DNA from 3 places in the Colwellia sp. MB3u-8 genome. Region 2 is predicted to be linked to each of the others. Evidence: predicted binding sites of a transcription regulator. Region 2 holds the regulator's gene; each other region holds the start of a gene.

Region 1 (4,292 bases), 210 kb from region 2:
CTATCACTGAGTATCCCTTTGCCGTCTCTAACTTGTTTATTATTGATCCCATGTATACCTTGCCGCTATTGTTTGCCTTTGTTGTGATTTTTCTGCCCAAAATTAAGCCCGCAAAGGTCGCAAAAATTAATCATTTTGCATTAGCCATAAGCTGCTTTTATATTTGTTGGTCTTTAACCGCAAAATTTTATATCGACAAAAAAGTAACCATAGCGCTGAACGATAGGCAGATAAAAGTCGATCATTATTTGAGTGCACCTGCGCCTTTTTCCACCTTACTTTGGCGGGTATTGGTCATGTCAGACGGTCAATATTACGAGGGTTATCTCTCTGTATTTGACTCAGCGTCAGATGTGAGTTTAGATGCCTATCATTCTTCAGATGTTCTACTGACTAATATCAAAGATGAATGGAATGTACAGAGGCTTCAATGGTTTACTAAAGGCTTTTATTCAGTCAAAGCAGTAGAACAGAATATTGTTTTATCTGATTTACGTATGGGTGCGGAGTGCCGTTATGTGTTCAATTTTATTCTCGGCGAGCAAACTAGCGCTGGGATTGTTAAAAGCCATGTTGAGAAGGTGAGCGATAGGCCTGATTTAAGTATGCTTGCCAGTGTTTGGGATAGAATTTGGGATGCTTCAGTTTCATTGGCTCCGCTTAAAAAAAGCGGTGTGTGTGTTAATAGGGAAAGTTGATTGGATAGCGACGCTTAACAAGACCGGCATGTTAAGTAGTGCATGTGCCCGTTCGAGTCAGCGGACAGCATTGTAAGCTATTAATTTTTTTGTCGTTTAATCAGACAAGCCCGACATTAGCATCGAGATTAACCGATAACTTATTCCCACTAATTGCTGACCCTTTTAGCATGGTTGCTAAGGCTGACGACTGCCACTTTGCGGACTGTAAAAAATCCTGACACTTCAGCCTGTTTATTTCCGCTTTAGCGCATCAAGGGGACATTAGCAGCAACAAATATTAGTGCTAAAACTAAACTGATTGGAGATTGGGTTTTACCGTCACTTATGCCACAGAGCAGAAGTAAGAAATGGGTCAAATAACCTTAAAGAATAAGCACTGTGGGGGGGGGGGGTAAGCAGACGTTTAGCTGATTCAATCAGTAGAAACAAAAAACACCAATCCTTACAATTGATGTATTCTTAAATACTTAATTTTAAATTATTAAGATTGTTTCTTAAATCGACGTGATGCTAAGCCAATCATTCCTAATGCGAAAATAGCGAGTGTTGTAGGCTCTGGTACTGCATTGATACCAGCACCATCACTATAATCGACTAAAAAGCCGTTTCCTAAATCGCTCATGGCACCCACACCGTCTAAAGAAGCATTACCAGTACCATTGGTGGCGTAATTATAGAAGCTAAGCATGTTTCCAATATTTACATTATTGGCGGCAACGTCCCAAGTGAATGACCAAAGCTCCCAGTGACCACTGCCAGGAGTTAGTGCAGACGAAGACGCTGCTTCCTCGATATTCATGCCAGCAAAAACAATTTCCATTAATGGGAATTGCGCATTATTGAAGTTACCCGCAGCAAAACTGATGGTATACGTTCCCACTTGCAGTGTATGAGCGCCTTGAGATACATCATTATGTGAGGTGATGCTTCCATTTGAATGAGTAGATCGACCTCCCTCAGTTAAAGGACCTAAATCCTGCGTAAAGAAACCACCAACAGGGTTATACCAGCCATTTGTATTCCAGCCAGTATTTGATTCAATAGCAATATCAGCGATAAGACCAGCGTGAGCGCCAGTCGTCGCTAGGGCAAAAAGACTCACAGTACATAGTTTAATAAGTGTTTTAGCTGCTTTGCTAATCAGTGTATTATTATTTTTCATTTGATATTCCTTCTAATCCCTTCACAATAGTATTCGAAGGTAAATGCTAAAAGTGAAGCGTCATCACTTTGTGATACTCAATGCAAAGCATAAAGTATGCCAAATTTATAATACCTAAGTATTTCAATATGATAAAAAACACAATCCCAACATAGATATCTTAACTGTAAAATAACCTGACACAATAAAATCATTAAATTATTGGTTTTATCAATATAAAATCAATTTCACCTTTGCGATAAATCAGCTAAAGGATAATGTTGTCAGGTTCATTATGAAGCTAGCTGAGCTTGAGTTATACGAACTGCTAATAAGTAAAATATCAAAGAATTTAAGTGTTATTAGACCTAATCGTAAATTTTTTAGACAAGACCGGAGAAACAAGACAAATAAGTACCCAATGAATTATAAACGTATGTGTTAAATCCTTAAGTTAATGACATTGAAGCGCACAAAGTGAACTTAATGGGTGAAGGCAACCCCCTGTAGTCCGCTCTTTACTGATGCTTGGTTTTTGATTAAAATAAGGTATAGCTTTACTCACTCCATATGGGTAAGTTTTGATACTTTGTTGAAATATATACTTTACCTGTTCATAACATTATTTTCGCTGTTGCTATAGTGCTGAACCATCTTATAAAGGGAGTAGTCAATAAATGTTAGATAAAAAAATTTACAACTTACTTTTTTTGTTATTAATTTCAAATGCCAATATTCGAGCTGAGACGTTAAATATAGCTTCTGACATTTGGTGCCCCTATATCTGTGATAATAAGAAAGCGCCAGGGATTTTAGTTGAGGCTTTAAATGAAATAGCCAAAGCAAAAAAAATGACGGTTAATATTGAAATCATTTCTCTATCACGTTCTCTTATAATGGCTAGTAAATCTGAAATAGATATTGTATTAGCTGTAACAAAATCTCACATTACAGATCACAAATTACAAAGTAGTCACCAGTATTTTGGTGGTTGGCAAAATGACTTTTACATCAGTAGAAAGGTTGATTGGTCGCCTAATAAACTTAATGATTTAGACGCTTTTTTAAATTCAGGTAAAACTTTAGGGATAATTAAAGGGTATGACTATGGTCCATACATTAACAGTCTAAAGTTTAAATATGCTGATCATATTTTTCAAGCTACTGGCGATTCTCCTTTAACGAAAAATATTGAGATGTTACAAAAAGGACGTATTTCGGCTCTTCTTGATTCTAGATATAATATTCAATATGAAATGAATAAAAATAATATTGTTGATCTAATATATGCTCGTAGTGAAGGTGGTTTTGTACCTTTATTTTTAGGTTACTCTCCAACAATTCTTCCTGAAGTCATTAATAGTATTGATGATGGACTTACCTTAATTCGCCATAAGGGGATTTTGAGCACTATTTTAGAAAAATATGGTGTATCTGATTGGCAAAAAAAAATTTAAATGACTATAAATGTCCGTTGCCCGTTTATAGTTGACGATTAAAAAATCGAATATGACCGACAGTAATGAGCTTAAACCTGCCCTTTACTCAAGTATTATGCGTACTCACACAAGTATCTAAATTCTCATTTATTGCCACAATTCTCATTATTTATGACACCTCCTCACAGCTAAAATCGTCTTTTTTGTAATCTAAATAAACTATTTTAGAGTAAAGGCTTTACTTTTGTAGAGTTGTTGCTCTATAATAACCTTGTTCTCGTTTGAACCTGTTGTATTAATTTTGAATTCTAGCTTCCCCAAGCTTACATACCGATGACCCCTTTGGTCATCGGTTTTTTTATGTCTAAAATTTAGCTTTTGTTCTCACCCTGAAAAATTAACAAAAAAAACCTAGCTCAACATCAGCTAGGAATGAATCTCAAACAGAGTTAATTAATATTTTTTCGCTTCATCAGCACAATGCCAAGCGACAAATTTCCACGCGTTATCATCTTTGACGAACACATCACTACAACGGCCATGAGTAACCTTTTGCTCTCCTTTTTTAGCCGTAGTGCCATTAGAATAGTAATAATGTGCAACAGCGGTATCACCATGTACAACAATGGCTGTTGGGCTATATTCAGCAACATTGTTAGTTGAGCCATCTTCAAAACTGAATTTTTCCCATCGTTTTACTGCACTTCGGTCACGAGGCATTGGGGTACTATTCCCCCACACCATGGCGTCTTCGGTTACCCATTTATCTGTCCAATTATTATCGCGTTTTTCGATATCTGCATATGAAGCTAACACTATATGCCATACTTGTGTTTGCTGTTCATTCCAACGTTCAGCATAGCTGCTAAAAGCGGTAACCGTGACGATTAGTGCTATGGTTAATTTGAAGTTCATCTTATCTTCCTTGTTAATATTTCGACAAGGTCGACTAAACAACGCACTTCTCAGTAAACTCGAATTTACGATTATCGCCCCTAAATATAGCAGGTT
Region 2 (4,292 bases):
TATGCTCAATTCTACTGCATTGGGCAGGTATTCAATAATTTCGGGTACGTCGTTAGGATCGGCAGGCAGGTTACGAACATCGAGACTTACGGCAACATTTTCATAATCATTAATAACCGTATGGGTCAGTGCGGGTAACAAGTTGACAGGGATATTATCAACACAATAATAACCTAAATCCTCTAAAACACGCAGTGCAACACTTTTCCCTGATCCTGAACGGCCACTTACAATAATTAATTTCATCCGTGTTTAACTCGCTTGTTGTATTAACTGAAACAGTTCTTGATTACTTTTGCATTTACGCACTTGCTTGCAAAATTGCTTGTCACGAAAGATTTTTGCGATACTTTGCAGCGTACTCAAGTGGCTCTGGCATTCTTCTTCAGGAACGAATAAGGCAATAAAAATATCAACGGGACGATGATCAATAGCGTCAAAATTAATCGCTTGTTCTGTGGTAATAACCACGGCAATAGGTTTAGTAGGCGTAGCATTTTCTAGACGGCCATGAGGTATAGCAATGCCATTACCTATGCCGGTTGAGCCCATTCTTTCGCGCTTAACTAAGCTTTCTAAGAGCTGAAAAGTATCATGGCTGTCGAGTTTATCGGCGGCCAAGCGACTTAAATATTCTAATATACGTTTTTTACTGGCACCCGGTGCTGCACAAATAGTGCAGTCCGGGGTTAAGATGTCTTGCAACTTCATAAACTTCTAAGACCTGTAGCGAAATGGCGCTAATGTTTGTTGATTTTGCCTTTATATTTCAATATTTGGCGATCTAGCTTGTCAATTAATGCATCAATCGATGCATACATGTCACTATGTTGTGCCTTAGCATGAACTTCAGTGCCACTTAAGTGCACTGTTGATTCAGCAATCTGATTCTGTTTTTCTACCGTTAATACTACATGTACATTATTGATATGATCAAAATGACGCTCTAGTTTTTCAAACTTGCCATTGACATAATCACGTAATGAATCAGTAACATCGACATGGTGTCCAGTAAGATTAATTTGCATATACTTCAATCCTCTTTATTGGCTGAATAAAACTGCCTACAATAGGCTTTTACGTTGATTTGATGGCGGTATAGCAAGTGACTCTCGATATTTGGCAATGGTACGCCTTGCCACTTGTATACCTTGCTCTGCTAAAATATCTGCCATTTTACTGTCGCTGAGTGGCTTTGCAGGCACTTCGGCAGCCACTAGCTTTTTAATTAATTCTCGAATAGCCGTTGATGAACATTCGCCGCCGTTTTCAGTACTTACGTGGCTCGAAAAAAAGTACTTAAGTTCAAAAATTCCTCTAGGCGTGTGCATATATTTTTGCGTGGTTACACGAGAAATAGTTGATTCATGCATATCTACGGCTTCGGCAATATCGTTCAATACCATAGGGCGCATCGACTCAGGTCCGTGTTCAAAAAATCCTTGTTGACGTTGCACAATGCAATTTGAAACCTTTAAAAGCGTTTCGTTACGGCTTTCTAAGCTTTTAATAAACCATTTTGCTTCTTGCAAGTTAGAGCGAATAAATTGATTATCAGTAGATGACTTCATTGAACGAGACATAGCCGCGTATTGCTGATTAACCGATAGTTTAGGGGCAGTGTCAGGATTGAGCTCTACTGTCCAGCGGCCGTTTTTCTTTTCAACAGACACGTCTGGGATAACATATTGTTCTTCACTTTTGATGACGCTATCACCTGGACGGGGATCTAAGCTTTGTATTAGGCGAATAACTTCGCGTAATTGCTCTTCTTTCAAGCGTAATTTACGCATCAATTGACGATAATCGCGATTACCGAGCAAATCAATATACTCGCTGACGGCGATTTTGCTTTCTGCTAACCAAGGGGTATCTTTAGCAAATTGATTAAGCTGAATACGCAAGCACTCGGGAATTGAGCGGGCGGCTACACCAACGGGGTCAAATACGTTAATACGCTTTAACACCACTTCAATCTCATCAAGTTCTACACCATCAATACCGACACTCTCTAAGATCTCTTCGGCTGAAACCGTTAAATAACCTGCTTCATCTATGGCTTCAATAATGGCAATGGCAATGGTTCTGTCAGTGTCACTAAAGGGCGTTAGTTCCATCTGCCAAATTAGATGGTCTTGTAATGAGTCTTTCGTTTCACCTTGATAAGTATAATCTTCTGAGGCATGGCCAACACCGCCACTACTGACACCGGCACTGAAGTTATCATCCCATGTGCTATCGCTATTTAGTTCTTCGGGGATGTCTGTTTTTGCTAAACCTTCAGAGGAGCTAATTTCGTCTATCGAGGGAGTGGAGTCTTCGCTGCCATCAGAGGATGCTGCTGCTGAGTTTTCGCCTACAGTTACCGAATATCCTGCTTCTAAATGGTCAGGGGTATTTTCTGAATTGTTATCGTGCGTTTCGTCAACTTCAAGCAAAGGGTTACTTTCAAGTGCTTCTTGAATCTCTAGTTGAAGATCCAAAGTCGATAATTGCAACAGTTTGATCGCCTGCTGCAATTGCGGGGTCATCGTTAACTGTTGTCCGATACGGAGTTGCAGAGTAGGACGCATTTACGTTTTATTTTCCCTATTCAAATTCATTAATTCAATTGGTTTCATTCACTATAGCGTGAATTGTTCGCCAAGGTATACATCTCTTACATGCTGATTTGCAAGAATTTGCTTTGAATTACCTTCAGCGATAAGTTCACCATGACTAACGATGTAGGCATGTTCACAAACATCGAGTGTTTCTCGCACATTGTGATCTGTGATTAAAATACCTATGCCACGATCTTTTAAGTGTAGGATAATTTTTTTTATATCACCTACCGAAATCGGGTCAACACCGGCAAAGGGTTCATCCAGTAGTATAAATTTAGGATCTGCGGCTAATGCCCGTGCTATTTCAACTCGTCGGCGCTCACCGCCAGATAAACTCATGCCTAAGTTATCTTTTATATGGCCTATGTTGAACTCTTCTAATAAATGTTCAAGTTTTTCTTGTCGGTCAACGTCACTAAGTGATTTACGTGTTTGTAAAATGGCCATGATATTGTCATTGACCGATAACTTACGAAAAATAGAGGCTTCTTGTGGTAAATAACCAATACCTTTTCTCGCGCGCTCGTGCATTGGCAGTAAGGTTATATCTTCATCATTTAAGACAATTGAGCCACTGTCGTTCTTCACCAAGCCAACAATCATATAAAAAGAGGTAGTCTTACCTGCGCCATTTGGCCCTAATAAGCCAACTATTTGTCCAGCTGAGACGTGCATACTGACGTTTTTAACAACTTTTCTGCCTTTATAGGACTTGGCAAGGCCGGTTGCTGATAATGTAGAAGTTGACATTTACTCTTGCTTATCCTTTGATTTTATAGGCAATTTAATTTTGTTCTTCGGCTGTAATACGGTTTCAACTTTATCATTGTCTAGGCTTTCAGCGTTGACATACTCGGTGGCAAAATTATAGGTGATTTTACTGCCACTCACTTTACTACCTTCTTGGCTAAGGAGGGCATTGCCTGAAATAACGACGGTATTCATACTCGGCTCATAACGGATTTCATTGGCTTGCAAATTGATTGGGCTACCATCTTGAAGCGTTTGTTCAAAGGTCGCCGGTGAGCCTTTGGCAATATAAATTTTGCTGTCACTGTTTTCTTGGGTGATAACCTGTACTAACTCAGCATGTATCCTTAGTGTGCCCTGAGAAATAATGACATTATCAATATAACTGAATATTTTATTTTTGAGATCGGCAGCTTGGCGTGAAGAAGATATTTTAATCTCTTGTTCTACGTCAAATTTTTCTGCACTTGCGACAGGCACTAATAATGCTAACGCCGTGAGGCAATATAAGTTACTTTTTAATTTTTTTATAAATAGTCTGTACATGTTCGGTCAATGTCATCTGTGTTGTGTTTAAGTCTACAATTAATCCTGAGCCATACATAGTAAATCCTTTACCTAATATTAAGATAGTTTGCTCTGAGCTGATAATATTAGTTTTTAAGTCCATTTCTAAATTTTTACCATGCACTTCCTGTATCAAACTTTCTTTATCAGTGGCGATTAAACGTACGCGATTTGCTAATTTTACTCGATTGTTATTATACAAGGTGCCTTCATTGGCGGTGATTTGCCAAGTAGGTTTGTTGTTCCTTGGGTATAAGGTATAGCGTGGATATTCAAAGTGTGTGACCCCTAATTCAGCATAATGTTCCATGCGTTTCGCTTCTACATTATAAGATAATGCCCCAGTATTTTTATACACATCACTGTTAA
Region 3 (4,292 bases), on a different contig from region 2:
CGCTGTAAAAAACAGAACCAAATTAATGGCCTGATCATTCATCAATCACAATTATCCGTAGAACGCATGAAGACCTCATTACTAGAGAATCATAACAAGTCATCCATGACCTATAATAGTAAAGGAAAAACCTCTGGCGGACTCAGTAGCTTAGGGATAAAAGCTTAGCTTTCTATCTGTCACTTTATGTACAAAAAAAACCAGCAATGGCTGATTTTTTAATGGTACTAAAATACAGCGCAATGCAATAACGCTAGTAATAACGCTAGTAATAACGCTAGTAATATGAGATATGCTTTATTTCTTTGCGGTTAGATGTCGCGTTATAAATTTCATAAACATCTTTAAAATCTAAACTCAACTCAGTGGTATAACTGTCACCCACCGGATAACTTTTAACCACTTTTGCACCACGAATGATACCTCGTACTGATGCCTGTAATTGTTGATTATCAAGCACTAAATTAGACATGGTGGTGCTACCATTAATATTTTGACCATAAACTTGTTCAGCTAACTCCGCATAAGCAGCCATTTTTGAAGCTTTTATTGCCATCAGCATACGCTGGGTTTTGCTTTGAGAGTTCTGCAAACTAATTGGTGCTTGCCCTATGGCGGTTAATACAGGAAATTTTTCCGGTTTCACGTTTTGCCATTCAACCTGTTTATCAAACACCGAAGAACAGGCGCTTAACACTAAAGCACTTAAAAAAAACCCGATACCCTTACGTAAAGTATTCATATTCACCTTAGACATTTATTTGATCATATTACTTTTGTATCGTAATGGCACGTGCATCGTCAGCTAGCGTGGTACTGTCACGCAAGATCATGCCATCTTTCATTTTAACATTTTCATGGCGATTAAAATCATCGCCAACAACCCAAGCGGGAATAAACGACTGCGCCGTTGCCACCACAACTCGAGATTGCAAACCAATCATTCGTGCGTTGACTAACACCCCTTCATTTTGTTGCATCATAGTGCCTGTAACAACATAGTCAATTATCTGACGTTCTGGCAATTCTTGCCAATCGCGACTGAAAACATAATCACCATCGGCCGTTACACGTATATGGCCAGTGGTTTTAAAATCAATAACAACCAAGCCATGTCGTTGCATTTCATGGATAAAACTTTCTGACAGTTGATTGCCTAACGAGTTAGTTGATTCTAAATTTTTTAAATCGACAAATGATGCAACAGCGATTTGGGTTTTGCGCTTAACAAAGGTGCTATTTTCCAGCATTTGATAGGCAAGACCTTTCACCACGTCATTTATCGCATGACGAGGTAACTTAAAACTGTCAATTTCTTGTTTATCGGCATAAGAAGATCGATAAAAATCGTCCTTGGTTGTCACAGAACACGACATCACTGTCGGTATTATTATTGCTATAAGCCAATTTTTCATTGAGCTCTCCTCAATTAATGCTAATGTCATAAAATTCATAAAAATATTAAAGCATGATCCGCGCCAATATTTTATTTCACCTCAACTTAGCCTAATGCAGGTTAGATTAAAACTATACCCCTCAGATTAGCGAGTCTAGTTTTAGCGTCATTGTTCTGCCTATTAACCGCTTTTTTTTAGCACTGATTTTTTATCACTCTCAAGAGCCCTTTTTATCCCATCGTCAGCTTTTGCCAAATCATATCGGGCTTTTAATGCCTAATAAAACCCTACGTTTGCATCTCTATCAGTAACCTAATACTGATAAAAGTAGCTTGTTGGGCCACTTTACTTATCTTGAGTTGAACTTTTCTTTGAAATAGGCACAAAACCTGCATATTTAAAAACAGAGATTGATTCCCTATTAAAAGAGACCTTTATGCGTTTAAGTTTATTTTGCCTTTACTGTGCTATATATAGCAGCGCTAGTGTCGGACAATGGTATGAATCGCAAGGTGTGGCGAGCATAATAAATGCTGATAACAAAACAGCAAAAACACAGGCCATGCACAATGCGTTGAAAAAAGCCTTACTGGTTGCCGGAGCTTCAGTGTCAAGTGTTCAACAAGTGGTTAATGGTTTACTCACCCAAGACGAGATTAACATTCGCGCCAGTGGCAGTGTTAATTCATTAGAGCTGATCAGTGAACACTATAGCGACGACTTGGTCACTGTCACCATTCGGGCTGATATTTTTCCACAAGAAAAAGAGTGCTTCGCGGCTGATTATAAAAAATCCATGCTGTTAACCCGCAGTAATATACTACACCGTGAACAAGCTAATATTGGTAACATCTACGCGATTGATAGCACGTTAATCCAACAGCTCGCTAATAAAATACAGCAGCAAGGTATTTATTTGGATACTAAACTGGCCTTGCAAACTAAAACAGAATTTTCACGTTATAACCAAAGCCTGCAAAGCCAAAGTTTAAAAAACTTAACCATGTCATTAGCCAACATGACAGATAGCCAGTATGTTTTATTTTCAGAGATCCAAGATCTTTCTCTAGCCAATGACGAAAATAATAACTGGCAGTTTTGGCAAAAAAACGTCTATCAACGCCAATTTAATCTTGCCCTTTATATTCACGACGGTACCACAGGTGAAAGAATCTTGGCTAAACACTATCAAAGCTCTGCCCCTTGGCCATTCGATAAGCGCAAACAAGTTGACGTTACTAGTCATAACTTTTGGCAAAGTGACTATGGCCAAAGCATTAGTCTGACCTTAGACAAGATGGTCAGTGATATTGATGAGCACATGATGTGTCAGCCTACCCAGGGCAGAATTGTGCAAGTACAGGGTAACTCTCTGACTTTTAACTTAGGAAAAAGACACGGGGTTAAAATAGGTGATGAATTCTCTTTGCTACATTTCAATAATTTCATCAGTGATGACAAGCGCTCTTATTCAGGTTTTAACATCAGCCCTTATAAAGTTATTGTAACTTCTGTCAGTCAAGACAGTGCGCGGGCAACCACCACTGAGTCGCACATATTAGACAACATCCAAATTAACGACTTGGCGGTAAGGTATTAGCAAATTTGAACAAGGCTAAAAATTATGAACCATAATTAAATAGTGAGTTATCAGGTGTAAAGTGTATTTTTTTGAATACTAATTTATAAAATAGCTGTAGCATAGGTTAGCACTGTAATTATTTGCATCATGTCCTCATAGTTTAACTGGATAAAACTGCGGCCTCCTAAGCTGCTGCTCCAGGTTCGAGTCCTGGTGGGGACGCCAGTAATTATTTATACAGACTTTGCAAGCAAGCACTTTATCACTATCGGTACTATAACTATCGGTACTGAGGTTTTATGGTGAGTTATTTTATCTAACCTGATGTTTGATTAAGACGCGGGTAAAGAGCAAAAATATTAATATGTTGACATTGTTTTAAAGCGGTATGCTAGTAGAGGCTGCCAACACCATATAATGTAAATTGTGTATGTCGTGTCAATTTCGCCCCCTCATTATTGACTTACCTTCAGTGCAATAGATTGTAAAATAAGATATAAATTACGCTCTTCACCCTAGAGCATTACCTCCTATCACAGTGATATCCCTTATTTAGCGTAGATAAAAAAAAACCCGCGATTGCGAGGTTTTTTATTATTAAATGAGCTAATTGACTAGTTCACTATCTGTTTTTTCTCTTGCAACGTCCTTGTCGTCTGCTGCTGAGCCAGTGCTCAACAATGCTGATATGGTTAATACTAATACTGCTAATATTACCGTAGTCAGCTTAATTCCACGTGACGACGAGCTGTTCATTACTTAATCCTATGTAAGCTTGTATGTTTTTATTAAGTTTTTATTTTTTTACATACAAGCCATCAACACTATAGGATCTTAATTTTAATTTCAAGGGCTTACTCGGCCAATTCAGCTTTTATTGTCGATTTAATCACCAGATATATTCACGACAGTTTACACGGCTCATTAAGCCTTAATGTCTTTAAATATAGCTAAGTTAAAAATAATCATAGAAAAATGCTAATAACATTTGCAGTTAAGGGGTAGTCTAGGCGAAAATAAGCGCAATTTATATCCCATCAAATCTTATAATAACTGGAGCAAATATGCCGTCGCGTCAACAACTAGCCAATGCAATTCGAGTTTTAAGCATGGATGCCGTGCAAAAAGCTAAATCAGGACACCCTGGAGCCCCAATGGGCATGGCAGATATCGCTGAAGTTTTATGGCGTGACTTTCTAAAACATAACCCAACTGATCCACAGTGGGTTGATCGTGACCGCTTTATTTTGTCTAACGGCCACGGTTCCATGTTGATTTATTCACTATTACACCTTACCGGTTATGACTTGCCG

The links. The regulator sigma-54, encoded in region 2, starts transcription at its own class of promoters, with help from an activator protein. The targets are predictions, from matches to a motif close to GTTGGCACGNNNNTNGNNT.
Region 1: a site for sigma-54 is predicted at 1,949-1,967, ahead of H4J54_RS19495 (PEP-CTERM sorting domain-containing protein). Genes of this name have one in related genera too.
Region 3: a site for sigma-54 is predicted at 1,774-1,792, ahead of H4J54_RS05955 (flagella assembly protein FlgT). Genes of this name have one in related genera too.

What each region holds. Positions count from the first base shown of each region.
Region 1 is NZ_JACGVA010000068.1:58,476-62,767, reverse strand. It holds gene H4J54_RS12755 (metal-dependent hydrolase) at 1-698, shown strand, start outside; gene H4J54_RS19495 (PEP-CTERM sorting domain-containing protein) at 1,183-1,863, opposite strand; gene H4J54_RS12745 (ABC transporter substrate-binding protein) at 2,520-3,299, shown strand; gene H4J54_RS12740 (nuclear transport factor 2 family protein) at 3,735-4,196, opposite strand.
Region 2 is NZ_JACGVA010000068.1:266,605-270,896, forward strand. It holds gene rapZ (RNase adapter RapZ) at 1-246, opposite strand, end outside; gene ptsN (PTS IIA-like nitrogen regulatory protein PtsN) at 253-711, opposite strand; gene hpf (ribosome hibernation promoting factor) at 741-1,028, opposite strand; gene H4J54_RS13630 (RNA polymerase factor sigma-54) at 1,065-2,573, opposite strand; gene lptB (LPS export ABC transporter ATP-binding protein) at 2,625-3,356, opposite strand; gene lptA (lipopolysaccharide transport periplasmic protein LptA) at 3,357-3,902, opposite strand; gene lptC (LPS export ABC transporter periplasmic protein LptC) at 3,868-4,292, opposite strand, start outside.
Region 3 is NZ_JACGVA010000058.1:271,817-276,108, forward strand. It holds gene H4J54_RS05940 (flagellar export chaperone FlgN) at 1-168, shown strand, start outside; gene H4J54_RS05945 (LPP20 family lipoprotein) at 278-742, opposite strand; gene H4J54_RS05950 (FlgO family outer membrane protein) at 771-1,415, opposite strand; gene H4J54_RS05955 (flagella assembly protein FlgT) at 1,834-2,997, shown strand; tRNA gene H4J54_RS05960 (tRNA-Arg) at 3,129-3,204, shown strand; gene H4J54_RS05965 (hypothetical protein) at 3,586-3,735, opposite strand; gene tkt (transketolase) at 4,044-4,292, shown strand, end outside.